3 regions of the Actinoplanes sp. NPDC049668 genome follow, and region 3 is predicted to be linked to each of the others. Evidence: riboswitches for the same ligand, from Rfam matches in the RefSeq annotation. Region 3 holds a riboswitch; each other region holds the start of a gene.
The links. Region 3 has a riboswitch for cyclic di-AMP ahead of ACIBSW_RS14985 (C40 family peptidase). Riboswitches for the same ligand answer to the same signal wherever they lie in the genome.
Positions count from the first base shown of each region.

Region 1: linked by a shared signal. The riboswitch ahead of ACIBSW_RS26150 (hypothetical protein) and the one ahead of ACIBSW_RS14985 (C40 family peptidase) in region 3 are both predicted to bind cyclic di-AMP.
Region 2: linked by a shared signal. The riboswitch ahead of ACIBSW_RS31385 (NlpC/P60 family protein) and the one ahead of ACIBSW_RS14985 (C40 family peptidase) in region 3 are both predicted to bind cyclic di-AMP.

Region 1 covers NZ_JBITLR010000006.1:322,533-332,199, reverse strand. The annotation lists gene ACIBSW_RS26165 (ABC transporter permease) at 1-691, shown strand, start outside; gene ACIBSW_RS26160 (ABC transporter ATP-binding protein) at 684-1,469, shown strand; gene ACIBSW_RS26155 (hypothetical protein) at 1,491-2,555, opposite strand; cyclic di-AMP (ydaO/yuaA leader) riboswitch at 2,595-2,744, opposite strand; cyclic di-AMP (ydaO/yuaA leader) riboswitch at 3,026-3,164, shown strand; gene ACIBSW_RS26150 (hypothetical protein) at 3,168-4,190, shown strand; gene ACIBSW_RS26145 (glycoside hydrolase family 65 protein) at 4,256-6,628, opposite strand; gene ACIBSW_RS26140 (beta-phosphoglucomutase family hydrolase) at 6,670-7,407, opposite strand; gene ACIBSW_RS26135 (ATP-binding protein) at 7,498-7,947, opposite strand; gene ACIBSW_RS26130 (ATP-binding cassette domain-containing protein) at 8,093-9,391, opposite strand; gene ACIBSW_RS26125 (bifunctional glycosyltransferase family 2 protein/CDP-glycerol:glycerophosphate glycerophosphotransferase) at 9,606-9,667, opposite strand, start outside.
Region 2 covers NZ_JBITLR010000008.1:92,380-102,046, reverse strand. The annotation lists gene ACIBSW_RS31410 (hypothetical protein) at 1-189, opposite strand, end outside; gene ACIBSW_RS31405 (nucleotidyltransferase family protein) at 191-775, opposite strand; gene ACIBSW_RS31400 (dTMP kinase) at 947-1,759, shown strand; gene ACIBSW_RS31395 (SDR family NAD(P)-dependent oxidoreductase) at 1,767-2,450, opposite strand; gene ACIBSW_RS31390 (sigma-70 family RNA polymerase sigma factor) at 3,001-4,002, shown strand; gene ACIBSW_RS31385 (NlpC/P60 family protein) at 4,084-5,043, opposite strand; cyclic di-AMP (ydaO/yuaA leader) riboswitch at 5,056-5,181, opposite strand; gene ACIBSW_RS31380 (DUF3817 domain-containing protein) at 5,402-5,728, opposite strand; gene ACIBSW_RS31375 (hypothetical protein) at 5,746-6,171, opposite strand; gene ACIBSW_RS31370 (DUF6158 family protein) at 6,263-6,520, shown strand; gene ACIBSW_RS31365 (ANTAR domain-containing protein) at 7,095-7,907, shown strand; gene ACIBSW_RS31360 (antibiotic biosynthesis monooxygenase) at 7,912-8,214, opposite strand; gene ACIBSW_RS31355 (MDR family MFS transporter) at 8,271-9,667, opposite strand, start outside.
Region 3 covers NZ_JBITLR010000003.1:493,965-503,631, reverse strand. The annotation lists gene ACIBSW_RS15005 (penicillin-binding transpeptidase domain-containing protein) at 1-1,110, opposite strand, end outside; gene ACIBSW_RS15000 (hypothetical protein) at 1,114-1,704, opposite strand; gene rsmH (16S rRNA (cytosine(1402)-N(4))-methyltransferase RsmH) at 1,701-2,768, opposite strand; gene mraZ (division/cell wall cluster transcriptional repressor MraZ) at 3,023-3,454, opposite strand; gene ACIBSW_RS14985 (C40 family peptidase) at 3,875-4,648, opposite strand; cyclic di-AMP (ydaO/yuaA leader) riboswitch at 4,688-4,878, opposite strand; gene ACIBSW_RS14980 (MurT ligase domain-containing protein) at 5,328-6,548, shown strand; gene ACIBSW_RS14975 (glutamine amidotransferase) at 6,538-7,254, shown strand; gene ACIBSW_RS14970 (VTT domain-containing protein) at 7,319-8,077, shown strand; gene ACIBSW_RS14965 (hypothetical protein) at 8,254-8,595, shown strand; gene leuS (leucine--tRNA ligase) at 8,627-9,667, opposite strand, start outside.

The DNA of each region.
Region 1 (9,667 bases), on a different contig from region 3:
GGTACTGACGCCGCTGATCAACGCGGCCGTCTACTACGTGATCTTCGGTGTGCTCCTGGACACCCAGCGAGGCGTCGACAACTTCGTCGCGTACCTCTGCATCGGTGTCTTCATGTTCGGGTTCACCCAGTCCGTGGTGCAGGCCGGCATCCAGTCGATCAGCTCCAACATGGGCCTGATCCGGGCGCTGCACTTCCCCCGGGCGAGCCTTCCGCTGGCCATCACCATGGTCGAGATTCGCAACATGGTGGCCTCGATGGCCGTGCTCCTGGTCATCGTGCTGGGCTTCGGCGAGCCGATCACCTGGGAGTGGCTGCTGATCGTCCCGGCCTTCCTGCTTCAGTCGATCTTCAACGCGGGCCTGGCCATGTTTACGGCCCGGCTGGGCTCCAAGGTCGCCGACTTCAAGCAGCTGGTGCCGTTCCTCATGCGGATCTGGCTGTACGGCTCGGCCGTGCTCTACCCGGTGCAGCAGTTCACCGATCACCTGAGCGGCTGGAAGCTGGCCCTGGTCCAGGCGAACCCGCTGCTGATCTTCATCGAGCTCATGCGGCACGCGCTGATGGAGGACGTCACGCTGGCGGCCCCGGCCCCGGTGCTCTGGCTCCAGGCGATCGGCTGGACCGTGCTGGTCGGACTCGGCGGCTACATCTACTTCTGGCGCGGAGAGAAGGGTTACGGCCGTGGCTGACGACTCCGGCACCGACCGGCGCGAACCGACGGTCATCGTCGACGACGCACACGTGGTCTACCGGGTGCACCAGGCCGCGACGGCCGGCACCGGCAGCCCGCTGGCGAGCTTCAAGCGGATCGTCACCGGCACCAAGCCGGCCACGCTGCGCGAGGTGCACGCGATCAAGGGCGTCAGCTTCGTCGCGTACAAGGGCGAGGCCATCGGCCTGATCGGCACCAACGGCTCCGGCAAGTCGACCCTGCTGCGCGCGATCGCCGGGCTGCTCCCGGTCGAGCGCGGCGCGATCTACGCGGCCGGGCAGCCGTCGCTGCTCGGCGTCAACGCGGCCCTGATGAACGACCTGCCCGGCGAGCGCAACGTCGTGCTCGGCTGCCTGGCGATGGGCATGTCACCGGCGGACGTGAAGTCCCAGGTGAAGGACATCATCGAGTTCTCCGGGATCAACGAGCGCGGCGACTTCAGCTCGCTGCCGATGCGCACCTACTCGTCTGGCATGTCGGCGCGGCTGCGGTTCTCGATCGCGGCGGCGAAGAAGCACGACGTGCTGCTGATCGACGAGGCGCTGGCCACCGGTGACGCGAAGTTCCGCCGGCGCAGCGAGCAGCGGGTCCGCGACCTGCGGGCCGAGGCCGGCACGGTCTTCCTGGTCAGCCACAGCGAGCAGTCGATCCGGGACACCTGCGAGCGCAGCATCTGGCTCGAGTCGGGGCTGATCCGGGCGGACGGCCCGACCGAGGACGTGCTGAAGGAGTACGAGGCCTACGTCAAGCGGTAGGCCCCGCACCCCTGCGGCCGGCTAGCGCATCGAGAGATGCACGTGGTTGGTGTGATCGCTCGAGGGGTCGCCGTTGCCCCTCGAGTACGCCTTCCAGCCGCTGCTGGGCAGCCAGATCCGCTTGAACCAGATCACGTAGAGCACGCCCAGCCCGCTGGCGTTGTCGATGAAGTAGTCCGCCAGCCGGTTGCCGTACGTCCTGCTGCTGCCCGTGGCGACGCCGCCGAAGCCGTTCTTGTCGGCGGCGTAGTCGCAGGCCCGGCCCTTCGGATGCTCGCCGCTGTTCTGCTGGCGGAAGCAGGCGACGAAGCGGGTGAAGCCGTCCTTCTTCGCCTCCTTCATCGCGTGCAGGGTGCGCGCCGTGATGCAGCCGGAGGTGGTCGGGTCGTTGACGCTGCAGGACTGGTTCGGCAGCGACCCGTCGGAGTTGCGCGGCGCGGCCGCGGCCCGCAGGTTGCTGCCGCCGCCGCTACTGCTCCCGCCGCTGCTGCTCCCGCCGCTGGATTCGGCGCCGCCGGACGACTCGTCGACGCCGTTCGCCGCGTTGGCCGCCTTGAGAGCGCCCTCCGCCTGCGCCTTGCGCTTGGCCATGATCTCGACCTGGCGCTGCTGATCGCGGATCTCGGCGTCGATCGCGGTCTTCGCCCGCTGCTGCCGGACCCTGGCGTCCTTGAGATCACGCACCGCGCGGTCCTGCTTGACGGCGACCGTCTCGAGGATCTCCGCGCGGTCCAGCATGCTGCCGGTGGAGTCGGCGCTGAGCAGGGCGGTCATCGGCCCGAGGCGCCCGACCCGGTACGACTGCTGGACTATGTCGTCCAGCGCCGCCTGCCGGGGGCCGAGCTCGGTGTCGATCTCCTTGAGCTTGGCGATCAACTGCTGCTGGCGCGCCTTGGAGCGGGCCAGGGCCTCCTTGGCCTCGACGAAGCCCTTGGACGCCGCCTCGAGCTGCTGGATCAGGGACTTGGAGCCACCCTCGCCGTCGTCGCCAGAGTCGCCCGGCGCGGCTAGCGGCCGGGGCACGGCGGAGGCGGGGGACGGGGCGGCCAGCGCCAGCCCCGAGGTGGCGACGAGCGCCGTCAGCACGGCCGCTAATCGTCGGCGGGCAGGTTTGAGCCTCAAGTGCTTTCCTTCCGTCGGCCGCCGACCGGGTTAGCTGACGGGTTCGGGACGGAAGCGATCCCTACCGGTCCGTGCCTGTGACGCGGACCCGATTCACCCCATTACTCGGTTGGTTCCCCGGCTCGTCTTGCGACGATTAGGCGGCGGTCTCCGCGGAGACCGTGACGAACACTACCCATCGATGCTAAGAATCGACAGGTGTCGCACTTAGGGCAACAATGCCGCCACTCGGGGTAATTTTTCCGCGAGAACAATGCAGTGACTCACACCGATGGCCGACCCGTCGTTAACGACCAGCGTCATTACATCGAAATGTAACGGAAAGTCGTTGCGGGGTAACGCTTTTATGGCCGTCGTGGACACTGGCAGACGGCCCGTTGTCGGGTAAGCTGGCCGCCGGTTACTGCCAAGGAAGGCACCGCCCCCAAGGTGCCGGCAGTCCACCGCCTAATCGCCGCGAGGCGAACCGGGGAACCACACGCAGTAGTGGGGTGAATCCACTTAACCGTGGTAGGGATTGCTTCCGTCCCGAACCCGTCAGCTAACCCGGTCGGCGGCCACGCGGAAGGATTCTGAATGACGGCAAGACCCCGCCGGTGGCTGGTACTCGCCCTGGCACCGCTCGTCGCGGTCACGATGCTTCTCGTGCCCGCCGCTCCGGCAAGCGCCGACCCGGACGACAAGAAGAAGACGACGACCGCCGACGACGGCGACGACGACCCACTCCTCAACGAAGTGCTCGACTCCACCGGACGCCGGTTCGTAGCGGCGAAGTCCGCGGTCAAGAAGTCGACCAAGACGCAGCTCGGCCTGGCGCTGCGGGTCAAGGAAGCCGAGGCCCGCCGGGACGCCATGCTTCCCGAGGTCGGCGCCGTCGCGGCACAGCAGTACCGCACCGGTGGCATCTCCACCATGGGCTTCCTGCTGAACACGGACGGCCCGGAGGGCTTCCTCAAGAAGGCGGTCTCCCTCGAGGAGATCAGCGCACTCAACGACGGCAAGCTGCACGCGCTCTACCAGGCCATCGACGCCGTCAACACGGCCAAGGCCCGCCTCGACCAGGAGGTCAAGGCCCAGCAGCAGAACCTCGCCGCGATGACCAAGCAGAAGCAGGCGGCGGAGAAGGCCCTGGCCAAGGTCGGCGGCAACACCGTGACCGGCGGTTTCGTGCTCGCCAATTCGCCGGTGGCCGCCGCGGCGCCGCGTAACTCCGACGGCGAGTTCAGCCCCGAGTCGTGCAGCGTGAACGACCCGACGACCAGCGGCTGCATCACCCCGCGGACCTTCCACATGTACAAGGAAGTAAAGAAGGCGAACTTCAAGCGGTTCGTCGGCTGCCACCGTAACGGCGGCCCGTTCGAGCACCCGAAGGGCCGGGCCTGCGACTGGTCGCTGCAGAAGAGCGGCTTCTCGCCCTGGCACAACCAGGACACCCGGGAGTACGGCAACAACCTGATGGCGTTCCTGGTGCGCAACGCCGACAAGCTAGGCATTCTGTACGTCATCTGGAACAGGCAGATCTGGTTCCCGGCGACGGGCTGGAAGTCATACTCCGGACCGAGCGATCACACGGACCACGTGCACGTGTCGATGCTCTGATCCCCGCGCGGAAGAAAGCCCCCGTCCTTTCGGACGGGGGCTTTCTCTTCTGCCGAGGCCGTCGGTCAGTTGCTGCCGCCGGTGGCCCGCCGGACCGGGGCACGACCGAACGGCTGGTTCGGCTGCGGGCCGGTCGGCGGCGCCGGCGGGATGGTCAGCACGACCGGCTTCACCTGGGTGATGGTGACCTCCTTGCCGTGGTGCAGGAGGTCCAGCCGGGCCGAGCCGCCGCCGTTGCGCAGCGAGTAGGTGACCTCATCGGCCGTCACCGCCACCCGCAGCCGCAGGCCGCGCCAGAGCAGCGAGAACTCCAGCGCGTTGATCCGGCTCGGCAGGCGCGGCGCGAACGACAGCTGCCCGCCCGAGTCCCGCATGCCGCCCAGTCCCGCCACCAGTGCGATCCAGGAGCCGGCGAGCGACGCCACGTGCACGCCGTCGCGGGCGTTCTGGTGCAGGTCGTGCAGGTCCATCAGGGCGGCCTCGCCCAGGTAGTCGTGTGCCAGCTCGAGGTGGCCCACCTCCGCGGCCATGACGGCCTGGATGCACGCCGACAGCGACGAGTCCCGCACGGTACGCGAGTCGTAGTAGGCGAAGTTGCGGGCCTTCTCCTCCGGCGTGAAGGCGTCACCCCGCACGTACATCGCCATGACCAGGTCGGCCTGCTTGACCACCTGCTTGCGGTACAGGTCGAAGTACGGGTAGTTCAGCAGCAGCGGGTACGCCTCCGGCGGGGTGTTCTCGAAGTCCCACTCCTGCAGCCGGGTGAAGCCCTCCGACTGCTGGTGCACCCCGAGCTCCCGGTCGTACGGGATGTGCACGGACGCCGCCGCGTCCCGCCAGGAGGCCGACTCCTCGCCGTCGACGCCCAGCCTGCGGGCCAGGTCGGGATGGCGCTTCACCGCGTCCGCCGCGGCGAACAGGTTCTGCTGCGCCATCAGGTTGGTGTAGATGTTGTCGTTGACCACGGCCGTGTACTCGTCCGGGCCGGTGACGCCGTCGATGTGGAAGCGACCGTGCCGGTCGTGGTGGCCCAGCGAACGCCACAGCCGGGCGGTCTCCACCAGCAGCTCGAGGCCGACCTCGCGCTCGAAGTCGAAGTCCCCGGTCGCCGAGACGTAGCGGCGCACGGCGTCGGCGATGTCCGCGCCGATGTGGAAGCCGGCCGTACCGGCCGGCCAGTACGCCGAGCACTCCTGCCCGCGGATGGTGCGCCACGGGAAGGCCGCGCCCTGCAGGCCGAGGGTCTGCGCGCGCTCCCGGGCGAGATCCAGCGTGGAGTGCCGCCAGCGCAGCACGTCCGCGGCCGCGGACGGCTGGGTGTAGGTCAGGGCCGGCAGCACGAACGTCTCGGCGTCCCAGAACGTGTGGCCGTCGTAGCCCGGGCCGGTGAGGCCCTTGGAGCCGATCGGCCGCTGCTCGGCGCGGGCGCCGGACTGCAGCATGTGGAAGAGGCCGAAGCGCACCGCCTGCTGCACCTCCGGGTCGCCCTCGACCTTGACGTCGGAGTGGTCCCAGAACGCGTCGAGGTAGTCGCGCTGCGCCTCGACCAGGCCCTCCCAGCCGTCCAGCCGGGCGCTGGCGAGGGCGGCGCCGACCTGGTCGCGCACCGCGGGCAGCGAGCGGTTGCTCGACCAGCCGTACGCGGCCAGCTTGACGACCCGCAGCTTCTGCCCCGGCTCGAGCTTGCAGGCCACCGTGGTGCGCAGCCAGTCCGGGTGCCCCTCGGTGGTGACGGCGTGCTTGCCCGGCGCCTCGACCAGGTGCTCCATCGCCGCGGCCATCCGCAGGTCGCTGGCCTTGGTCCGGTGCACGAGCAGGCCGCCGGTGCGCTGCTCCAGCAGCTCCTCGGCCTGCAGCGGGTGGTCCAGCACCGCGGCGACGCGGGGGTCCTTGCTGGTCGGCGGGAGCTGCTCGTTCGCCACCAGCTCGGACTGCAGGATCAGCCGGGCGGGCGAGTCGACCGCCTCGACCTCGTAGAGGAACGCGACGACGGCCCGCTGGGTGAACGACACCAGCCGCACCGTGCGCACCCGGATCGCCTGGCCGGAGGGGGATACCCACTCCACGATCCGCTCGAGCGTGCCCGCGCGCAGGTCAAGGGTGCGCTCGTGTGAGCGCAGCTCGCCGTACCGCACGTCGAACGGCTCGTCGTCGACGAGGAGCCGCATCAGCTTGGCGTTGGTGACGTTGACCATCGTCTGGCCCGACTCGGGGAACCCGTAGCCCGCCTCGGCGTACGGCAGCGGCCGCAGCTCGTAGAACGAGTTCAGATAGGTGCCGGGCAGGCCGTGCGGCTCGCCCTCATCCAGGTTCCCGCGGATGCCGATGTGGCCGTTGGACAGGGCGAAGACGGACTCGGACTGAGCCATCAGGTCCAGGTCCAGGCGGGTCTCCCGGATATGCCAGGGATCGACGGGGTAGGCCCGTTCACGGATCACGGTGGTGCCTTTCGCACTGAAAGGAGAACAGTCTGTGGGGGTTACTTCAGGAGTTCGGCGAGGTCCTGCACGACGATGTCGGCGCCGTGCTCGCGCAGCGCGTCGGCCTGGCCGACCCGGTCGACGCCGATCACGATGCCGAAACCGCCGGCCTTGCCCGCGGCCACGCCGGCCAGGGCGTCCTCGAACACCGCGCAGTTCGCCGGGTCAACGCCGAGCAGCTTGGCGCCGTACAGGAAGGTGTCCGGTGCCGGCTTGCCCGGCAGGTTCTCCGCGCGGGCGGTGACGCCGTCGACGCGAACCTCGAGCAGGTCCGCGATGCCGGCCGCCTTCAGCACGTCCGCGCAGTTGGCGCTGGCCGAGACGACGGCGCGGCGCAGGCCCGCGTCCCGGACGGCGTGCAGGTAGTCCACCGATCCGGCGTACACCTGTACCGCGCCTTCCGCGATCTTCTGCAGGACGAGCTCGTTCTTGCGGTTGCCGATGCCGTTGACGGTCTCCTCGTCGGGACCGTCGTCGGGCGTGCCTTCGGGCAGGGTGATGCCCCGCGAGGCTAGGAAGGTGCGAACCCCGTCGGCGCGCGGCCGGCCGTCGACGTACTTGTGGTAGTCGGCGCCGGAGTCGAACGGCACGAACGGCTGCTCATGCCGCTCCGACCACGCCTGGAGGAACGCGTCGAAGGTCTGTTTCCATGCCGCGTTGTGCACCAGCGCGGTCTGCGTGAGCACACCGTCGAGGTCGAAAAGGCAGGCCGTCACTTGGGGAGGTAGTCCGAGCACTGGACCAATGTAGTCGCACAGAGTGGCCAACACCGCTCCATGTGCGTGACGATATTTCCACGGCGTTTCATGCCGTGTTCAATCGCCGGCCTAGGCGCCGTTGACCAGGTCAGACAGGGTGATACGCCTGGGCAGGTCTATGCGCAGTCCGATAGTAGTCCCAATCGGACCGGTGGCCATCGTTACCTCGTCGCACAATTGGTGCGCCAGCCAGATGCCCCGGCCACCCACCTCGAATGCCTCCGGCGCCTCCGGCGGATGCCGGAGCCGCTCCGGTATCCCCGGCCCGGAGTCGGTCACCGTGCACCACAACGACCCCGCGGTGCCCCACAGCACGATCCGGCCGTGACCGCCGGCGTGCAGCACGGCATTGGTGATGATCTCGTTGATCGCCAGCACGAAGCCGTGCAGTCGATCGCCGAGCGCTCCCCGATCGAGCCGCGCCGTGACCTCGTGGCGCACCACGGTGATCTCGTCGCGGCCGAACGTGCGGTCCAGCAGGGTGAGACCCAGGCCGGATCGATCGGGATCTTTACGCACCGGCGCACCGTCCGGCGACTCCCTGCCCGGAGCCGGACGCAGCACATCGTGGTCGACAGTTTCCTCCACCGCCGAGCAGCCTACGCTCTGTACCGCCTCCGTGGCAGCCGAGAGATCCCGGGAACTTCAGAAGAGGTTGCCGGCGTCAGCGCCAGCCGACGTCGATGCGATCGCCGCGATCGTCGAAGAAGTGCAGGGCGTCCATCCGTACGCTGATCGCGAGCGGATGCCCCGGCGACACCGCCGGGTACGGCGCCAGCCGCACGGCCAGCTCGGCCGGGCGGCGCTGGTGCCGGCCGGGGTCGGTGAGCACCGAGGTCTTCTCCGGGTCGTCGCGCTCGAGGACCGCCTTGCCACCGCGGCCGGCGAGCCGCTGCAGCGCTCCCCCGATCCGCCGGAAGGCGCCGGAATCGGCGACGGAGTCGGCGGTCATCCCGGCGATCTCGTCGACCACGATGGCGGTCGCGCCGATGTCCAGGAAGGCGAGGGACTCGTGGCCGTGGTGCTCGAGGTGACGGATGCGCCCGTGCAGCACGTCGCCCGGGGTGTCCGGGGAGACCGGCGCCAGCGCCTCGGCCCGCATGCCGACCACGATGCGCTCGCCGTGGTAGTGCGCGATCACCCGCGACCGGATGTCGTTCCAGGGCAGGTAGAGCGCCTGCTCGCCGAGGTGGAGCGCGATGTATCGATCGAGGTGCACGTACACCGAGGCCTCGAGCAGGTTCATCCGGGGCGCGCCGAGGAACGCGGCGACGTAGAGGGTGGCCGGCCTGCCGTACACCTCGGTCGGGGTGCCGATGTCCTGGAGCACACCCTTGCGCATGATCGCCACCCGGTCGGCCATGGTCAGCGCCTCGGCCTGGTCGTGGGTGACGTACATGGTGGTGACGCCGAGTTCGCGGGTGAGCCCGGTGATCTCCGAACGCAGCTCGGCGCGCAGGCCGCTGTCGAGGTTCGACAGGGGCTCATCCATCAGGAACAGCCCCGGGCGGCGCACGATGGCCCGGCCCATCGCGACCCGCTGACGCTGACCGCCGGAGAGCTGCCCGGGCCGCCGGCCGAGCACGTCGCCGATGCCGAGCGCGCTCGCCACGTCGCCGATCCGCTCGCCGCGCGGCAGGGGCTCGACGCCGGAGAGCTTCAGCGGGAAGCCGATGTTCTCGCCGACCGTCATGTGCGGATAAAGGGCGAAGTCCTGGAAGACCATGGCGATCCGGCGATCGCGCGGCGCCAGGTCCATAACCGGTTCGCCGTTGAGCAGAATCGCGCCGGAGGTGGGGTCCTCCAGCCCGGCGATCATGCGCAAAATGGTCGACTTGCCGCACCCGGAGGGACCGAGCAGGACCAGGAACTCACCGTCCTGGACGTCGAGACTGACCCGGTCGACCGCGACGCTGCCGTGCGGCCACACCTTGGTGACGTCCTTGAGCGCGACGGTGGACACCGCCAACCTCCTGCGTTTGAGCTGCGACGATGGCTTAGCGTGACTACACGCATCAATGTCTGCCATCGGGTGAAAAGGCCATTTGCCCACAGTCACCGGCCGATTACCCATTTACCGACGTCACAAGATCAACTAACTGCACAGTCTATGCAGGTGGAGACCCGAACGGGCATTCGCGGGCCGCGAGCGGGCCCGGATTCGCAGTCGCGAAGAATTACGGCGCGGTCTCACCCAGCAGCACCCGGCGAACCACCCGCTCGGCGGCCCGGCCGTCGT
Region 2 (9,667 bases), on a different contig from region 3:
CACGTCCGGGAACTTCGCGGAGATCTGTCGGCAGATCTCGTCGCGGCGCTGCGGGCTCTCCACCTCGCCGCCGAGCACCAGCACGTGTTCGCGGCGCTGCAGGGTGATGCCCTGTTCGGCGATCGCCCCGCTCTCGGTGAGCAGGCGCTGGATCTCCGCCTCCAGGTACTCGTCGAGCTGTGGTGTCATCTCATCCCCCAACTGTCAGGTCGGCTTCCCCCGGTAGCGCGACCACGTCTAGGCGGTCCAGCAGGACGAGGAACGCCTCCGCGTACGGTGATCTCACGGTCTCCGCGCGTACCCGGTCCCAGTCGATCTGCTCGCGCAGCGAGCGGGCGACGGGCAGTCCGGTGGCGAAGTCGCAGTAGTGCTGGGTGTAGCTGAGCAGCTTGTGGATCATTAGCTGGGTCGCCGAGAGCACTGGCATGTTGATCGCCTCGACGGGGCGCATCACGGTGTCGCGCAGGGTCGCGTCGGTCACCGGCGACTCGACCGGCCGGTAGATCAGATCCACCATCCGGTCCTCGTCGTAGACCTTGACCAGCCAGTCCTCGGGCGGCTGCTGCACCTCGAAGCCGACCGCGGACAGCTCCTCGAGCGCACGCGGCTTGTCCTTCTCGCGGATGAGAAAGTCGACGTCGTGGTCGCTGGAGTGCCCGCCGTGCGCGTACACCGCGAAGCTACCGCCGAGTGCGAACGGGACCTCGGCCTGCTTCAGGACCGACGCCACCCGTTTGAGCGTGTTGACCAGGCCCTGGTCCACCCGGTGCGGCATGCCGTCCCCCTGAGTCCTCGGTGTGTGTTTGCCACTCCAGCGACTACCCGAGCGGTCGACCCCTCACACCCGCGCAGCACGCGGTGCCAAGGCCAAAATACCCATTTTGTACGAGTACAGCGTCGTCCACGCCAGAACCGTCCGTGACTCCCACAGGTACCGTTGGTGGATATGGTCCCCGACCCCGATTCCCTCCAGGTGTCCCGTTCCGGCGGCGGACGCCTGCGCACGGTCGCTCTCGTCGGCATCGACGGGTCCGGTAAGACCACCCAGGCGCACCGGCTGGCCACGGCGTTGGCCGCCCGCGGCCTGCCCGCGACCTACCGGCGCAACGCCGGCGGCCGCCGCTGGTTCGGCCGGCTCGCCGTCGCCCTGGGCCGCACGGACGGCGAGCACCTGCTCGGCCGCCGGGCCATGCTCTTCGTCGAGTCCGTGCTGCGCTGGCTCGCCATCCTGCGGACCCTGCTGCGCCGCCGGATCACCGGCGAGATCTCGATCATGGACAGGTACGCGGTCTGCCAGTACGCGAGCATCCGCGCGCACGCCAAGACCCCGCGCCCCGGCCGGCTCAACCGCGCCGAGCGCCGGGCCCGGCTCGCCTACCGGGTCTTCCCGAAGCCGGACGTGACGTTCCTGCTCGCGGTCGACCCGGCGATCGCGTACGACCGGATCGAGCGGCGTGGCTACGACCACGAGGAGTTGGCGTACCTGCGGGCGGCGTCGGCGGCCTACGAGGCGCTGCCGGAGCGCCCCGACTTCGTGGTGATCGACGCGAACGGGACCCCGGACGAGGTGGCCGCGGCCCTCATCGGCCACCTGACCGCGCCGCCGCCGGCCGCGGTGGTCCCGCCGGCGCGGGTGCCCGCCGAGCGCCGTGGCCCGGCCGCGGCGCTCGTGGCGCACGCCCGCGTGCTGTTCCTGGCCGGCGCGACGCTCGCGGCGTCGGCGGCGGCGCTGACCTACCAGCTGGCCGAGGGGTTTTAGGGCCCGCTCAGGCCCGGCCGTAGACGGGCACCGTCGCGCCGCTCATCGGCCTCGACCCGTCGTCGGCCAGGAAGGCGATCACCTGGGCGATCTCGGCCGGCGCCACCCAGCGCGAGAAGTCCGCGTCCGGCTGGCCGGCCCGGTTGGCGGGGGTATCGATGACGCTCGGCAGCACTGTGTTGCAACGCACATCGCTCTTTCGATACTCGACCGCGACGGCGTTGGCGAAGGCGAGCACCGCGGCCTTGGCGGTCGCGTACCCGGCCGCGCCGGCGAACGGGGCCACGGCCGCGCGGGACGAAACGCACACCACCGAGCCGCCGCCGGCGTCCACCAGGTGCGGCAGCGCCGCCGCCGTCACCAGGTACGTCGGGCGCAGGTTGGCCCTGATGACCGCCTCGAAGTCCTCGATCGCCGTCTCGTGCACGAGGCCGCCGCCCGCGTACCCGCCGACCAGGTTGACCACGGCGCGCAGCGGCGCGCCCGGCTCACCCGCCGCGACGGCCACGGCCGCCCGTACGTCCTCGGGCGCGCTCAGGTCGGCCGTGATTCCCATCACGCCCTCGGGGAGCCGCCCGGTCGAGCCGGCCCGGACGGGGGCCACGACCCGCCAGTTCTGATCCCGCAAGACCTCGACGACGGCCTCACCGAGCCCGCCGACCCCACCCGTAACCAGCACGCTGCGCTCCATGGGGCTCACGTTAGCCGTGTGTTTTTGCTCACCATCGCGGGGATGGGCCGAAGGGCGCGGCGGCCGAACCGAACGGCCGTCATCCATGCGTGTGTCACCCTCGCGGGCTAGTGAACTGCGGCTCGTCGTGGCGCATCGTGGCAGTTGGTCCCGGTCCGAGCAGCGGCGGGATCTTTTGCCGTGTGCATTTGCTTCAGGCCCGGCGACAACCTGTCGATGCAGGATGTGAACCCATTTGGCTACCCGGCCGTACTGGGTAGTGACGAGCATCGCAGGGAGACGCGTGATGCCCGTCGCTGTGACGAATGAGGGGCCGATGGTGTCATGTAGTAGGCGCGAGGGTATTGCGCGTATCGACGCATCCACGCCGGGTGCGGCTCCGAATGCCTCTGAGAGGGCCTTCCTCAGTAAGTATGCATGCGGCTCTCAGGTGACACTCAGACATTCGTGACACTTTCGAACCACCAGCCGGAATCAGTACACGCCGTCTTCTGTTCATGTAGGTGTCCGCACCGCAAAGCACGAGCAGCGGACGTTACGGGGAAGGCTGATGGACGCAGGTATTGCCCGTAACAGGGTTAGTGAAGGCAACGAGGGGACCGTGGGCAACGTGGAGAAGAACACCGTGATGCGGACCGACCAGGTCGCCGAGGAGCGCGACCTCGTCGGAGTCTACCTGCACGAGATCTCCCGGACGCCGCTGTTGGATGCTGCCCGGGAGGTCGACCTCTCCAAGGCAATCGAGGCCGGGCTCTACGCCGAGCACCTGCTCGACAGCGGCGAGCTCCGTCGCGGCGTGAGCCGGGAGGAACTGGAGCGACTGGCCACCGAGGGTAAGCGGGCGAAGGATCTCTTCATCCGCGCGAACCTGCGACTCGTCGTGTCGATCGCGCGTCGCTACGTGCGCTCGGGCATGCCGATGCTGGACCTCATCCAGGAGGGCAACACCGGCCTCGTCCGCGCCGTCGAGAAGTTCGACTACGAGCGCGGCTACAAGTTCTCGACCTACGCCACGTGGTGGGTCCGCCAGGCGATCAGCCGGGCGATCGCCCAGCAGGAGCGCACCGTGCGCCTGCCCGTGCACCTGGTCGAGGACGTCAACCGGATGCGCAACGTCACCCGCCAGCTCGTCCGCGAGCTCGGCGCCGACCCGGAGCCGGCGCAGGTCGCCGCCGCGCTGGGCGTGACGGTCGAGCGCGTCACCGAGCTGACCCGCTGGGCCCAGGACACCGTGTCGCTGGACACCCCGGTGGGCGACGACGGCGACACGAACCTCGGCGACCTCGTCGCCGACAGCGACGCTCCGTCGCCGGAGGAGATCGTCCTGACCGCGCTGGAGCGTCAGCGCATCGAGGGCCTGCTGAACCACCTCGACGACCGGTCGGCGGGCATCATGCGCGCCCGGTACGGCCTCGAGGACGGCCGCGAGCACTCGCTGACCGAGGTGGCGTCGCGCTTCTCGCTCTCCCGCGAGCGGATCCGCCAGCTCGAGATCCAGGCGCTCGGCCGGCTGCGCGAGCTGGCCCGGGCCGAGGGCCTGCAGGCCGCGTAACCGAAGGCGACACCAGCCCACGATCACGAAGAAGGCCGGCACCCCCGAGGGGGCGCCGGCCTTTCGCTGTTCCTGACCCGCTCAGGTGACCCGGCCGTAGCCGTTCGGGGTCATGATGTTGATCGACCGCTTCTTCACGGGCTGGCCCGCTCGGGAGGCGTCGATGATCTGGCCGCCGCCGACGTAGATGCCGACGTGGCCGTTGCTGCGGTAGAAGACCAGGTCGCCCGCCTTGAGGTCGGACTTGCTGATCCTGGCGGTCGCGCTGTACTGCGCCGCGGCGTTGTGCGGCAGCGACTTGCCGGCCGCCCGCCAGGCGGCGGAGGTCAGGCCGGAGCAGTCGTAGCCGTTCGGGCCGTCGGCGCCGTAGTCGTACATCACGCCGATGGCGTTGAAGGCGAACGTCACCGCCTTGCCGGCCGAGCCCGCGATGTTCGGGATGGGTCCCGTGTACCTGCTGCCGGACTCGGTCGCCGAGCCGAACGCGGCGGTGCGCATCGCGTAGAGCTTCTTGAGGTCGCCCTCGATCTTCTTCTGGCGGTCCGACAGCTCCTTCAACTCGGCGGCCTGCTTGTCCTGGGTCGCCTTGAGGGCCGTCTGCCGCTCGGTGAAGTTCTGCGTCGCGTCGGTGTACTTCGCGACGTCCCGGCTGCGGCTACGGGAGATCTGCTCGAGGATGCTCATCCGGGCGATGAGGTCGTCGCTGCCTTCGAGCATGACGTTCATCGTGCCGACGTTGCCGATCTTGTAGGCCGACGACGCGATGGACTTCATCTGCGCGTTCGCCGTCACCAGGGCCACCTTGGCGGGCCCGAGCGACGCGATGAGCTGCTTCTCGTCAGCCTTGGTCTTCTTCAGGCTGATCTTCATCTTGTTGTACGACTCGACGACGTCCTCGAGCTGGTCGGACGCCTTGTCGATCTTCTTGGTCAGCTCGGCCTTCGACGGTTCCGCGTGAGCCGCGGTCGCGGAGGTGCCGGTGATCGCGATCGCCAGGACGGCGACCGCCAGCGCGCGGAGCCTGGTTCGGGCGTGTGGCAACGGTACGTGGCCTTTCTTCCGCTTGGCCGCCTACCGGGTTAGCTGACGGATTCGGGCGGGAAGAAGGCCCTACCGCTTGCGCGGATTCACCCCGATGCTGCTCGGTGGTTCCCCGGTTCGTCGTGGCGGAAGCGGTGACCCTGGGGGATCGGGGCCGTCCCATTTCCGCCGACGAGGATTCGACGGCGCTGGCCGGCGCCACCGAGGGGAGTGGCTGCGGACCGGACCAACCGCATTAACTTATCGGCGCGCGGCATTAACACAAGAGCCAGAAGAGTGACTTGCGCCAATGATCACAAACATCGGAATGATCCGGATAGCGGGCGGCGACAAGGCCGATTCGCAGAGTGACTTTTACCTACTCTGCCATGACCGGTGGGGCTTCAACACCCTCGACGGCCCACTTGTGCGTGACGACCCGTTCGGCCCAGAACGAGAAGAACGGGACCGTGCCGGCCAGCATCACGAGCAGCATCCGCCGCAGCGGCCACCCCACGCGGCGGCTCAGGTCGAACGTGGCGGCCAGGTAGAGCATGTACAGGAAGCCGTGGAACGGCCCGACGGCGGCGACCACCGTGTCGTCGTCGCCGATGTACTTCAGCGGCATGCCGATCACGACGAGCACGATCAGGACCACGCCGACGATCCAGGCGATGATCCGGTAGCGGGTGAGGGCTCCCTGCACGATCCACGTCCTTTGGTTCAACTGGTCTTGGTGCGGCGTCCGGGATAGTCGCCGGGCCGGGCACCGGGGTGTGCGGCCAGCCAGCTCAGGTACTCGTTGTACGCCGCCAGCTCGGGGTCGTCGTCGGCGGGTGCCGCCCCGGCCACCGGAACCCGGACCGGGCGGCGCACCGTGACCGGCTGCTCGCCCTGCGCGTCCGGCTTCGGCTCCGGCGCGTCCTGCGCCGCCGCGCGGCCCGCGCGGCGCTCCTGCTGGACCTCGCGGAACCACAGGAAGACGACGAACGCGGCGAACACCGGCCATTCGAAGGTGTAGCCCCAGCTGATCGCGTTGCCGCCGGTGGCCCGGCTGAACTGCCACCAGCCCAGGCCCAGGAATCCGGCGACGAGCACCAGGGCGAGGGCGTGGCGCGCGATCCACGCGGGGGTCCACAGCCTCCTCATGTCGCTCAGCGTACCGGCGCGGGTTTGGCGGCATGATGATCGGGCAACCGGGTTGCGTAGGCACGTTCCGCGAATCAAGGCAGGTGGCGTCATGACGGACACCCGGCTCGGCCCCGACGACGACGCGCCCGTCGTCTTCGAGACCGGCATCGATCCCGCGGGCCTGGCGGACGACGACCTGCTGCGGGAGCTGGCCAGCCTGCACCGGACCCGGCTCGACGCGCTGCGGCACGCACCTGAGGCGGCGCTGGCGACGCATCTGCGGCGCACGGCCGAGCTCGAGACCGAGTACCTGGCCCGGCATCCCGGCCGTGAGATCGATCCGTCCCGGCTCACCCAGGACTTCTGAGGGAGTCGTCGCGGGTGTGGTCTGGGTCACAACGGCTACCGGAATCACCGCACCCCGCCGACGGTTGGGTTGGATGTCGGTGCGATCAGTGTCCCCGGGCCTCACCCTTTGCCTTCGCGGAATACCGTTCGGCTGGAGCCGCGTTGAGCCTTTCGCCGAGAGGCGACCTGCGCACCGACATCTTCATCTGCGCCGCTCCTGGGTTCCGGGGGCGGCGCATTTGTTTTCCGCGCGGGGTTCGGTACGGCCGGATTTCGGGTAGTTGATCTCCATGGCCCACGACCATGCCGATCAGCGCGCCGCCGCGACGCCGGGAAGCCGCCGCCGGGGCGCCCCGCGTCCGCCCTCGCGCGGCCGCGGCGAGCGGCTCGGATCCGCTCCCGGTGCGCCGCGGGAGGGCGGACCGTACCGCCCCGATGGGCACTCGGTAGTGGACACGACTTTCGTGTTCGCCGATGCGCATGGCAATATCGGGCAAATGTCAGCCCCGCAACGGAGCTCCGGGCGGCTCGCCTCGCATCGCGTTCCGCCGGCCTCCGGCACCCCGGGAAATCCTGTCGGCCAGACCCGCGCCGTGAGTCGTGGTCGCGTACCCCTGCCCGCGAAGTCCGGGTCGGCGGCCGGGGCCGTGACCGGCGAGCTGGTGGTGCCCGAGACCCCCGTCGTCGATCTCGTCCCGGTGGTCCGGCCGGGCGACGGCCTGTCCGCCGGACCGCATCCGGTGGAGCTCGCCGGGCTGCTGCACGAGCTCTCCGTCCGCATCCTCGGCGCCGACGACGTGCCGCAGGCACTGGACCGCCTCGCCGCCTTCGTGGCCGCCGCCGTCCCCGGCGTGCTGCGCTGCTCGGTGGCGCTGATCGGCGAGGGCGGCCCGCTCATGCTGGCCGCCTCCAGCGCCCGGGCGAAGGCCCTGGACGACCGGCAGTACGACACCGGGAACGGCCCGGGCCTCGAGGCCGCCCGCAACCGCGTGCTGGTCACCGCGGGCGAGCTGCAGTCCGACCCGCGCTGGCCCGAGCTCGCCGAGTGCGCCCGCGCCGAGGGGGTGTGCGGCGTCGTGTCGTTCCCGCTCGACGTGCAGCGCACCTCGGTCGGCTCGCTGAGCCTCTTCGTCGGTCAGCCGGGCGGGATCGCCCCTGACCTGCTGCTGACCACCATGGCGGTGGTCAACCAGGCCGAGGTGCTGCTCGGCGAGCTGCGCCGGCGCGAGGGGCTGAGCGAGGGCGCCACCGTCGACCGGGCGGCCGGCGTGATCATCGCGCAGCGCGGATGCGGCGTGCAGGAGGCCTACGACGTGCTGCGGGAGACCGCGCAGCGCCTCGGCATGGACCGCCGGGCGGTCGCCGAGCGGCTGATCGCGGCGGCCGCCCGCAACGCGGAGGGCTGACGAACTACTTCGACACGCGCTGGACCACCTCGAACTCCAGCAGGCTGGCGCCCGAGGCGACGGGGCGGGCGCGCTCGCCGGCGTGTGCCGCGCGGCCCGATCCCGCGGACCAGGCCTGGAAGTGCTCCTCGGTCTCCCAGCGGGTGTACACGAAGTACCGGGTCTCGCCGCCGACCGGGCGCAGCAGTTCGAAGCCGAGGAAGCCCTCGGCGTTCTCCACCGCGCCCTGGCGCGCGGCGAACCGCTGCTCCAGCTCCGGGCCGGCGCCCTCGGGCACCTCGATTGCGTTGATCTTCACGACTGCCATACGACAAAGGGTACGAGCGCGTGCTGCGCCCGTACCCGATGGTCGTGGGTCCGTCGTCAATAAGAGCTTTTGATCTCCGCGTTGGGGCCGGCGCCGACCTCGCCCGGCACGCCGTTGCAGGCGGCCGCGGCCGCGGCGTCGTCGGCGCGCTGCTGCTGCGCCGACCGCTGGGCGAGCGGGATCTCCGGCAGGAAGAGCACGACGATCAGGCCGATCAGCATGATGGCCAGCGCCATCAGGTAGACCACCTGGAAGCTGTCGGCGAAGCCGGCCTTGAACGGGTGCGCCATGACGTCGGACAGCCGGCCGATGAACGACGTGTCGCTCAGGCCGTCGCCCTGCGCCTGCTGGAGGATCTGCTGCTGCGCCGGGTCCGCTGCCGCCTGCTGGTACGCGGGCGTCTCCCGCGCCGCCGTCAGCTCGTCGTTGATGTTTCCCGGCAGCACGTTGAAGAGCACCGACAGGAAGATCGCGGTGCCCAGCGTGCCGCCCATCGACCGGAAGAAGGTGACCGTGCTGGTCGCGACGCCGATCTCCCGCGGCGACACCGCGTTCTGCACCGCGGTGATCATCGGCTGCATGTTGCCGCCCAGGCCGAGGCCCATCAGCACCATGATCAGCATGGTGCGCCACAGCGGGGTGTCCGCGTCGATCAGCGCGAACAGGGCCAGCGCGACCGCCATCAGCACGCTGCCGATGATCGGGAAGATCCGGTAGCGGCCGGTCCGGGCGATCAGCTGGCCGGCGGTGATCGAGCCGGCCATGATGCCGGCCACGAACGGGATCATCTGCAGGCCGGCGACGGTCGGCGAGGCGCCCTTCACGATCTGCAGGTACAGCGGGACGGTCATCAGGCCGCCGAACATCGCGATGCCCAGGATGGTGCTCGAGGTGGCGCCGACGGCGACCGTGCGGTTGTTGAACAGCCGCAGCGGCAGCATCGCCTCGTCCTTGTACGCCCGCTCGGCGAAGACGAAGGCGACCAGGCCGAGCGCGCCGATCACGTAGCAGAGGATGGCCTTCGGCGAGTCCCAGTGCCAGGTGCGGCCCTGCTCGGCGACGGTCAGCAGCGGCACCAGGCCGACGATGAGGAAGAGCGCGCCGGGCCAGTCGATGCGGTGCGGGGTGCGGATGTGCGGCAGGTGCAGCACCCGGGCCACGACGATCATCGCCGCGGCGCCGATCGGCACGTTGATGTAGAAGACCCAGCGCCAGCCGTCGACGCCCAGGATCGTGTCGGCGCCGGCGAAGAAGCCGCCCAGGATCGGGCCGACGACGCTCGCGGTGCCGAAGACGGCCAGGAAGTAGCCCTGGTACTTGGCGCGCTCGCGGGGCGGCACGATGTCACCGATGATCGCCAGGGCCAGCGACATCAGGCCGCCGGCGCCGATGCCCTGGATCGCGCGGAAGGCGGCCAGGCCGTACATGCTCTGCGCGAGGCCGCAGAGGATCG
Region 3 (9,667 bases):
CTCGTCGCGGTCCGCGCCGATGCCGGGCAGCTTCATCCCGGTGATCCGGTCCGCCACCGCGATGTCGATGCCGCGGGCGAGGTACTCGAAGCGGGACGCGCCGCCGCCGGGGCGCTTCTTCTTCGCCATCAGCGCGACCAGCCGCGACGACGGGACGCCGAGCAGCGGGGACAGCTTCGCCGCGGTCGCGGGCGCGTTGGTGACCAGCTCGGGGTCGGCGTAGATGTAGCGCGCCTCGACGCTGTGCGCGAGCACCGCGCCCGAGCTGTCCAGGATGCTGCCGCGCGGCGCGGGCAGGGTCACGTCGGTGAGCCGGTTCTGCCGCTGCTCCGCCAGGCTCTGCGCGGACGCGGGCGTCTCGACGACCTGGAGCACGACCAGCCGTACCCCGATCGTCACGAACAGCGCGAGCGCCAGCACGGTGCCCAGCCGCAGCCGCCGGGTGCTGTTGGCCAGCTTCGGCGGCTCGGCCGGCACCGGCGGCGCGGGCCGCCGGGAGGCGGGCCGGGAGGCGGGCCGGGAGGGCGGCGCGGCCTTGGCGGCGCGCCCAGCGGTGCCGCGCCGCGGCCCGGGCGGCGCGGCGACCTTACGCTCCCGGCCGGTACGCGCGCCCGGCTCGGTGCGCGCGGCGGCGCCCCGGCGCGGGTTCGCCGTCGATCGGGTACGCGCGGCGCCCGCCGTGGTCCGGCCCGGCCGGCGCGGCGCGTCGTCCCACTCGTCGTCCTCGGCCGGCGCCGCGCGGGTCGTACCGCGCGCCGCGCGGCCCTTTGGCTCGCGGGTCTCCCGCTCCTCGCGGGCGCGGCGCTGCGGTGGCGGCGGCGCCTCCTCGGGCTCCCGGCGGCGGGTGCGGGCCGGCCGGCCGCCGTCGAGGACCTGCAGCGCCGGGCGGAACGGGTCGGTGTCCCGGCCGGCGCGCGGCGAACGGGTGCGCTGGTCGCCCTCGCGCACCGTACGCCCACGCGGCGTGTACGCCCGCGCGTCGCCGATGCCGCCGAAGCCGCGGGTCCGGTCGTCCTCGCGCCCGGGCTCGTCGGCCGGCGGCAGGTCACGCGAAGCGCCGCGCCGGGGCTCCCGGCCCCGGCGCGGCGTCTCGTCGGCGCGCGGCGACATGCTCTACCGTCCGGTCGCCGTCGCGGCGGAGTCCTGCGCCGTGACGGCCACGTCGCCGGTCGCCGGCCGCGGCACCAGGACGATCACGCCGTCCGGCAGCCGGATGTACGCCGGGTTCTCCGCCTTGACCAGGCCCAGCCGGCGGGCGGCCGCGTCCAGGCTGCCCGGGCTGTTGTTGGCGGCGATCTCGTTCTCCAGCTCCTGCTGCTGGGTGTCCAGCTTCTTCTGCTGCTTCTGCAGCGTGTCGATGCGGAACGAGTTCTCCGCGGTCTTGGTGTTGATCAGCAGGATGCCGATCACACCGGCCACGACGACCGCCACCACCAGCGCGATGAACGGCGCCCGGGGCGCGTTGATCGGCGCCGGCGGCGCGACCCGCAGCCGGGGCGCGGTGGCGTTGCCGCCCTGCTGCTCGGCCGTCAGCTTCAGGGCGGTGCTGCCCTGGGTGGCGCCGACCGCCGGGTGCTGACGCGCCCCCCGGCCGCCACCACCCTTCGTGGTGCCCGTAGTCGCGGCGGCCGGCTTGCGCCGGTCCCTGCCAATCTGCTCCGCGGTCCGGCCCCCCGACCGCGGCGCAGTCCTGCGCTCGCTCAATGCCCCTCCCCCTCCTTGCGTGCCCCCGGGCGTGTCCGCCCTTGTCCCCCGTGCGCAGACATCCGGGGCCGTTCGCGGGCGGCACCCGATGCCTGTTCGTGCTGGTCGATCCGTTCCACCGCGCGCAGCTTCACCGAGGCCGCCCGCGGGTTCTCCGCCACTTCCTCCTCGCTCGGCGGCTCCGACCCGCGGGTCAGCAGCCGCACCGAAGGACCCGTGCCGGGCAGTTCGACCGGCAGTTCGATCGGCCCGGTGCTGCGCGCCCGCTCGGCGAAGGCGCGCTTGACGATCCGGTCCTCCAGCGATTGGTACGACATCACGACAAGGCGCCCCTTCGGGGCCAGCAGATCCAGTGCGGCCGGCACTGCCGCCTCGACCGCCGCAAGCTCGGCATTTACCTCGATGCGCAACGCCTGAAACGTTCTTTTCGCGGGATTTCCACCCGTACGCCGGCCGGCCTGCGGGATGGCGTCCTTGACCAGTTCCGCCAGGTGCGCCGAGGAGACGATCCGCGCCTTCGCCCGCTCCCGGACGATCGCCGAGACGACGCGGGGCGCGAACTTCTCCTCGCCGTACACCCGCAGGATGCGGACGAGCTCGCCCGGCTCGTAGCCGTTGACGACATCCTCCGCGGTGATGCCCCGCGACTGGTCCATCCGCATGTCCAGCGGCGCGTCCCGCGAGTAGGCGAAGCCCCGGTCCGGCTCGTCGAGCTGCAGCGAGGAGACGCCGAGATCGAACAGCCCACTGTGGAACGCCGGCCGGCCGAGCCTGGCGAGCACCTCGGGCAGCTCGTCGTAGACCGCGTGTACGAAGTGCACCCGGTCGCCGAAGCGGGCCAGCCGGTGCCGGGAGTGCGCGAGCGCCTCGGTGTCCCGGTCGAGTCCGATGAGGACCACGTCGGGGTGGCGCTCCAGCACCGCCTCGGCGTGCCCGCCCAGGCCCAGCGTGAAGTCGACGTGCACCGCGCCCGGAAGGCCGAGGGCCGGGGCGAGCAGCTCGAGGCAGCGCTCGAGCAGCACCGGCACGTGCGTGCCGCGAAGCTCCCCCATGACGACCCCCATTGCCCGCTCTTTCCGCGCTCACCCGGCCTAACCCGATACCGGCCGCCCCAACCGGGGCGTTCGGCGCCTACGTGCCCGGTCGTCCGTCCGTACCGCCAGATCCCCATCCGCTCGTGCCCGTTGCCTTCGGGCGCGCCCGACCGGACACACGCCTGGCGCCGGGGAAGAGGCGCCAGGAGCGGGAGCGGCTGGAGATCTCGCAGTACGGCCGAGGCGACGTCCGGACCGTGTCGGCGGCCCACAGGTGCCACGCCTCACAGTCCGCCGGGCAGCACCCCCTCCTCGATGTCGGCGAACTCGTCCTCGCTCGCCGAGAGGTACTGCTCCCAGGACTGCTTGTCCCAGATCTCCACCCGCGTGCTCGCGCCGATCACGACCAACTCGCGGTCGAGCGCCGCATACCCCCGCAGGTGCGCCGGGATGGTGACCCGGCCCTGCTTGTCGGGGATCTCGTCGTGCGCACTGGCGAAGAACACCCGGCTGTAGGCCCGGGCCGCCTTGTTGGTGACCGGTGCCTCACGCAGCTGGCCCGCGATGCGCTGGAACTCAGGCATCGGGAAGACGTAAAGGCAACGCTCCTGCCCCTTGGTGATCACGACACCTCCCGCCAGCTCGTCGCGGAACCTCGCCGGAAGGATCAGCCGTCCCTTGTCGTCGAGGCGCGGGGTGTGCGTGCCGAGAAACATCGGCCCAACCCCCTGCCCCTGGGCGGTTTCGCGGACCGCCTGTCGTCTGGGCCGGCAACCCCTTCGGAGTCAGCTCCTCAGGCCCTGCCACTGCGCTCCACTCTACTCCACTTCCCTCCACCCGCAACCGGAATGACGCGGCCTGCGAGTCAGATTCGCAAGTGAATGCGCACGTCAGAGCCGGTGGAGCCGAGGTGGAGGAGATCGGCGTCCGCGCCATGGTCCACTTTCCGACATGCCGCCCACGCGGGCATGAAAGTCCCCCGAAATCGGGCTTTCACCGCCGTTAGGCACCGGCGCGTGGAGCAAAGTGGAGGAGAAAGTGGAGCGTGCACGACAGTGGGGCGCGACCCGAACCGGGTCGCGCCCCACTGAACTGTCCTACTGCTTCTTAACTCTGCGGCACTGTACTTACTAGCGTCAGGCGGCGACGAGGCGCCGAACGACGTAGTTCTTGCCCCAGATCTTGTGCTTGCCCACCCGGGCGCCCGAGTGCGGCGAGTCCCACATGTAGCCGTTGCCCGCGTAGATGCCGGCGTGCGTGCCGTACGAGCCCGACCGGAACACGATCAGGTCGCCGACCCGCCGGTTGCTCTTGCTGATCTTCTTGCCGTACTTCTGCTGGGCGTTCGCCTTGTGCGGGAGCTTCTTGCCCGTCGTCTTGCGGAAGACGTACTGGGTGTAGCCCGAGCAGTCGAAGCGCTTGGGACCCGAGGCGCCGAACTTGTAGAGCGCGCCCTTGTGCTTCCTCGCCTCGGCGAGGACCTTCGCGCCGCTGCTGCGCACGGTGACCTTGATGCCCGGGCTGGTCACCGACTTGATGCCGGCGGCGCCGGTGTACTGCGTCCGGAAGTAGCCGGTGATGTGCGGCTCCGCGGACAGGGTCACCGTGCCCTTGGCGGACAGCTTGCGGGTCACCCAGGTGCTCCACTTGCCGTTCCGCTTGGCCTGCAGGCGGACCGAGCCCTTGGTGACGACCTTGCCGGTCTTCGGGTCGATGACCTTGGCGGTGACCTTGATCTTCTTGCCCCACGCGACGGAGCGGGCCGCGGAGTTCGAGATCTTCGGCTTGATCACCGATGCCGCGGACGCCGCCTCGGCGGCGGGAGCGGCGGTCGCCGCCGGTGTGGCGACCAGCTGGCCGGCACAGAGGCAGAGACCCAGGGACAGTGCGATGGTGCCGGTTCCAGCCATGCGGCGGTTCCGGCTCGAACTGCGTTCGTGCACGGTAGAGATATCCCTCCGGCACGCCTGCGAGGTTAGCTGTCGGGTTCGGGCGGGAAGGTTGCCCGGTCGCGCTAACGACTTCACCCCAAGGTCCGGGCGGTACGCGCCGCCGAAGCGACGTGACCGCCGGATGGACCGAATCTGGGTCCCCCGTCCCTGCCCCCGTATGCCTGTGTTGGTTGTAGCTACCTCAGTGGTCATGCCGCCCGGACCGGGGCAGGGCTCGGCGTGGTCCGATGCGACACGAACGGCGAGCGGATGCTCACCGGCCCAACCTTGCTACCCGATTTCCGCCGGGACCGTCGGGGCCCAATTGGTCACTCAGAGTATTTGGCACATCTGAAGCTGTCCGGTTTGTAACCGCGCCGTGACAAATGCCGACACGAGGCGTAGTGGATCACTTACCCAGCGCCGAAGGTTACGGGTGAAACACGACACATAAAAAGCCGCACCTCGGTGGATCATGGACGTCGCCAAGATCGGGAGAATGTCGGCCTAAACGCCCCCACCGGCCCAAACGCGGCACCGAGCGGCGGGGTAGAGATCATCCGTTCGGCCGACCCCGGTCCACCGCAGGCCGCGGGCCCCGGGGCCACTCGACGTAGTGTCCGTTTCCGGTACCCTCGTCGCCGTGACGGACGGGAAATTGCCCCTACGGGCCAAGGTCGCGACTTCGGTGTCGCGAACCGCTGCGGCGCTCTCACGCGCCGCGGGACGCGGTGACGGCTCGGTGATCGGCGGGTGGATCGGTCTCAAGATCGATCCTGACCTGCTCAGAAACCTGGCCGCCGGCCGCGCGATCGCGCTGGTGTCGGGCACCAACGGCAAGACGACCACGACGCGGTTCGCCGCGGCCGCGGTCGGCGTGCTCGGCCCGGTCGCCACCAACTCGTTCGGCGCCAACATGCCGACCGGGCACACCTCGGCCCTGGCCAAGGCCGGCGCGACCCCGTTCGCGGTGCTCGAGGTCGACGAGCACTACCTCGCCCGGGTGATCGACGAGACCACCCCGCGTGTGGTCGCCTTGCTGAACCTGTCCCGCGACCAGCTCGACCGGGCGAAGGAGGTGGCGATGATGGCGCAGATGTGGCGCACGGCCCTGGCCGCCCACCCCGACGTGCACGTGGTCGCCAACGCCGACGACCCGATGGTCGTCTGGGCCGCGATCGACACGCAGCACGTCGTGTGGTTCAGCGCCGGACAGCGGTGGCTCGACGACTCGTTCGTCTGCCCCGAGTGCGGCTCGTCCATCGAGCGCGCCAACGGCGACTGGTGGTGCACCGGCTGCCCGCTGCGCCGCCCCCGGGCGCAGTGGACCGTCGAGGACGACGGCGTCGTCGACCCCCGGGGCGACTGGCACCTGGTCAAGCTGCAGCTACCGGGCAAGGTCAACCTCGGCAACGCGGCCACCGCGCTGGCCGTCGCCGCCGAGTTCGGCATCCGGCCGATAGAGGCCGCGCCCCGGCTCGCCGGCGTCGCCTCGGTGGCCGGCCGCTACGCGCAGGTCGACCGCGACGGGCGCAACATCCGGCTGCTGCTGGCCAAGAACCCGGCCAGCTGGCTGGAGGCGTTCGACATGGCCGAGGTGGCGCCGACGCTGCTCTCCATCAACGCCCGCGACCCCGACGGCTTCGACACGTCGTGGCTGTACGACGTCGACTTCTCCCCGCTGCGCGGGCGGCAGGTCCTGATCACCGGCGACCGCGCCTACGACCTCGCCGTGCGACTGGAAGTGAACGATGTGGCCTTCCGGCACGTGCATACCTTCGACGAGGCGGTACGGGCCAGCCCGCCGGGCCGCCTCGAGGTGATCGCGAACTACACCGCGTTCCAGGACATCCGAGCGGAGTTGGACCGTGTCAACTGAGAGCACGCTGCGGATCGTCTGGGTCTACCCCGACCTGCTGTCGACGTACGGCGACCGGGGCAACATGCTGATCCTGCGCCGCCGGGCGGCCGTGCGCGGCATCCCGGTGGAGACCTACGAGGTCCGCACCGACCAGGCGCTGCCCACCACCGCCGACATCTACCTGATCGGCGGCGGCGAGGACGGCCCGCAGGCGCTCGCGGCGCAGCGGCTGATCGCCGACGGCGGCCTGCACCGGGCCGTGCAGCAGGGCGCGGCCGTGCTGGCCGTCTGCGCGGGTTACCAGCTCCTCGGTGGCTCGTTCTACGCGAAGGGCGCCAAATGCGCCGGACTGGACCTACTCGACCTCACTTCCGACCGGGGCGAGACCCGCGCCGTCGGTGAGGTTCGCGGCGACATCGACCCACGGCTGGGGCTTCCGCCGCTGACCGGCTTCGAGAACCACGGCGGCCGCACCCTGCTCGGCCCCGGCGTGGCGCCGCTCGCCCGGGTGACCGCCGGCGTCGGCAACGACGGCCAGACCGAGGGAGCCTGGCACGGGAAGATCCTCGGCACCTACGCACACGGCCCGGCCTTGGCTCGCAACCCAGCTATAGCCGATCTGCTACTGCGTTGGGCCATCGGCGCGGATAGCCTTCAACCGCTCGACGACTCCTGGGCCGACCGGCTACGAGGCGAGCGGCTCGCGGCAGCGGGCGCCGTATGACCGACTGACGCCAGCCCGGCACGACCAGTCCTGGACCGACGAGAAGTTGGGGCGGTACGCCTGCATGACTGACACCCTGATCGCCCCGCGGGGCATCGAAAACCCCGCCACGGACCCTCAGGCCAGCACGCAGCACCAGGACACCCCGATCGGCTGGCGCCGGCGGCTGGTCCGCTTCGGCGTCCTCGCGACGGCGGTGGCGTCACTCGGCGTCGCCGCCGCGGTCCTGCCCCTGCACGCCATCGCGGACTCGGTCGTCGCCCTCGGCCCCGCGGCCGCCGTGGCGATCGCCGTGGTCGGCGGCCTGCTGCTCTCGGTGCTCGTGCCGCGTACGGCGATCACCCTCGCCTGCGGCGCCCTCCTCGGCCCGGCGACGGGCGCGGTCACCGCGCTGGCCGCGGCCGTCATCGCCGCCGCCGCCACCTACTACGCGGGCCGCTGGGCCGGCCGGGGCGTACTCCGCGCCCGCGCCGGTGGCCGCCTCGACCGCCTCGACGGCTGGCTGAACCGCCGCGGCCTCGCCGCGGTGCTGCTGGTCCGCTTCCTGCCCCTCGCCCCCTACGGCCTGATCGGCTACGCGTACGGCACGACGTCGGTCTGCCGGGTCCGCTACCTGCTCGGCACCACGCTGGCGGCGGTCCCGTCCGCAATCTCGTACGCGGTGATCGGCGCGGCAGTCACCTCGCCGGGCTCGATGAACCCGCTCACCCTCGCCCCGGCCGCGATCGGCATGGCCCTGACCACCACGATCGTCCTCCGCTGGCGCCTCGCCGCCCGCCGCGACGCCGCCACCGCGGCAGCCCAGGCCGCACCCGCCGCCTGACCCTCCGGGGCCTGCCGGCCCGGCCCGGCGCTTATCCAGAACCGGAGCGCCTTCGGCTGGTCAGCCGTTCGGGAAGGGCCTGAGGCTGAACCGTGGGGGTGTACTCGGGTGGTCGTCGGCGCGGCTCGGTAGTCCGGCCCACGACGTTGACCTGCTGAAACAGTCACCATTGGCGCATGGTGATCGTGCGTTGGTTTGCGGGTGGCCGGCCTTCCCGGATCTACCTGGCGGTGGTTTCTGTCGCGGCGGCGTTCGCCGCGTGGGAGTTGCTCGCGTGGGTCGAACGGGAGGCCTACGTGCACGGCACGTATCCGGTGCTCGCGACCGCGCCCGCCCTGTTCCTGACCGCGCCGACGTCGCTGCTCCTCGAGTGGTGGTGGCCGTCCTGGGATGGTCTGTGGTCGTGGACGGTGCCCGTTCTCGTAGGTGCGCTGCTGAACATCGCCGCCCTGAAAGGCATTGCGGCCCTGGTGCGCCGGCTGCGGGCGCCTGCCCGGCAAACGGCCCGCCGCGAGTGATTCGCGGCGGGCCGTTCGGGGAGGGTTGGGGTCAGACGACGATGCTGACCAGGCGGCCGGGGACCACGATCACCTTGCGGGGTTCGCGGCCGGCCAGTGCTTCGGCGACCTCGGCCAGCGCAGCCGTGCGTACGGAATCTTCGGTTGTGTCGGGTGCTACCTCGACCCGGCCGCGGACCTTGCCGTTCACCTGCACCGGGTAGGTGATCGACTCCGCGACCAGCTGGGCCGGATCGGCCACCGGGAAGTCCGCGTAGGCCAGGGTGTCTTCGTGGCCCAGCTTGCGCCACAGCTCCTCGGCCAGGTGCGGCGCGAACGGCGACATCATCAGCACCAGCGGCTCGATCGCCTCGCGTGACGCCGTCGGCAGCGGGGTCAGCGTGTTGGTCAGCTCGATCAGCTTCGCGATGGCCGTGTTGAAGCGCAGTTCGTCCATGTCGCCGCGGACGCCGTCGATGATGCGGTGCAGGACGCGGCGGGTCTTGGCGTCCAGCGGGTCGTCGGTGACCCGGACCGCGCCCGTTGTCTCGTCCACGACCAGGCGCCAGACGCGCTGCAGGAAGCGTTGCGAGCCGACGACCGCGCGGGTCTCCCACGGGCGCGAGACGTCCAGCGGGCCCATCGCCATCTCGTAGACGCGGAACGTGTCGGCGCCGTACTGCTCGCACATCTCGTCCGGGGTGACGACGTTCTTCAGGGACTTGCCCATCTTGCCGTACTCGCGGTGGGCCTCCTGGTCGCCGTGGAACCACTTGCCGTCGCGCTCGACGACCTCCTCGGCGGGCACGATGACCCCGCGCGCGTCGCGGAACGCGTACGCCTGGATGTAGCCCTGGTTGAACAGCTTGCGGAACGGCTCGAAGGACGAGACGTGGCCCAGGTCGAACAGGACCTTGTGCCAGAAGCGGGCGTACAGCAGGTGCAGCACGGCGTGCTCGACGCCGCCGACGTACAGGTCGACGCCGCCCGGGTCGCCGGGGCTCTGCGGGCCCATCCAGTAGGCCTCGTTCTCCGAACCGACCAGCACCTTGTCGTTGTGCGGGTCCAGGTAGCGCAGCTCGTACCAGCAGGA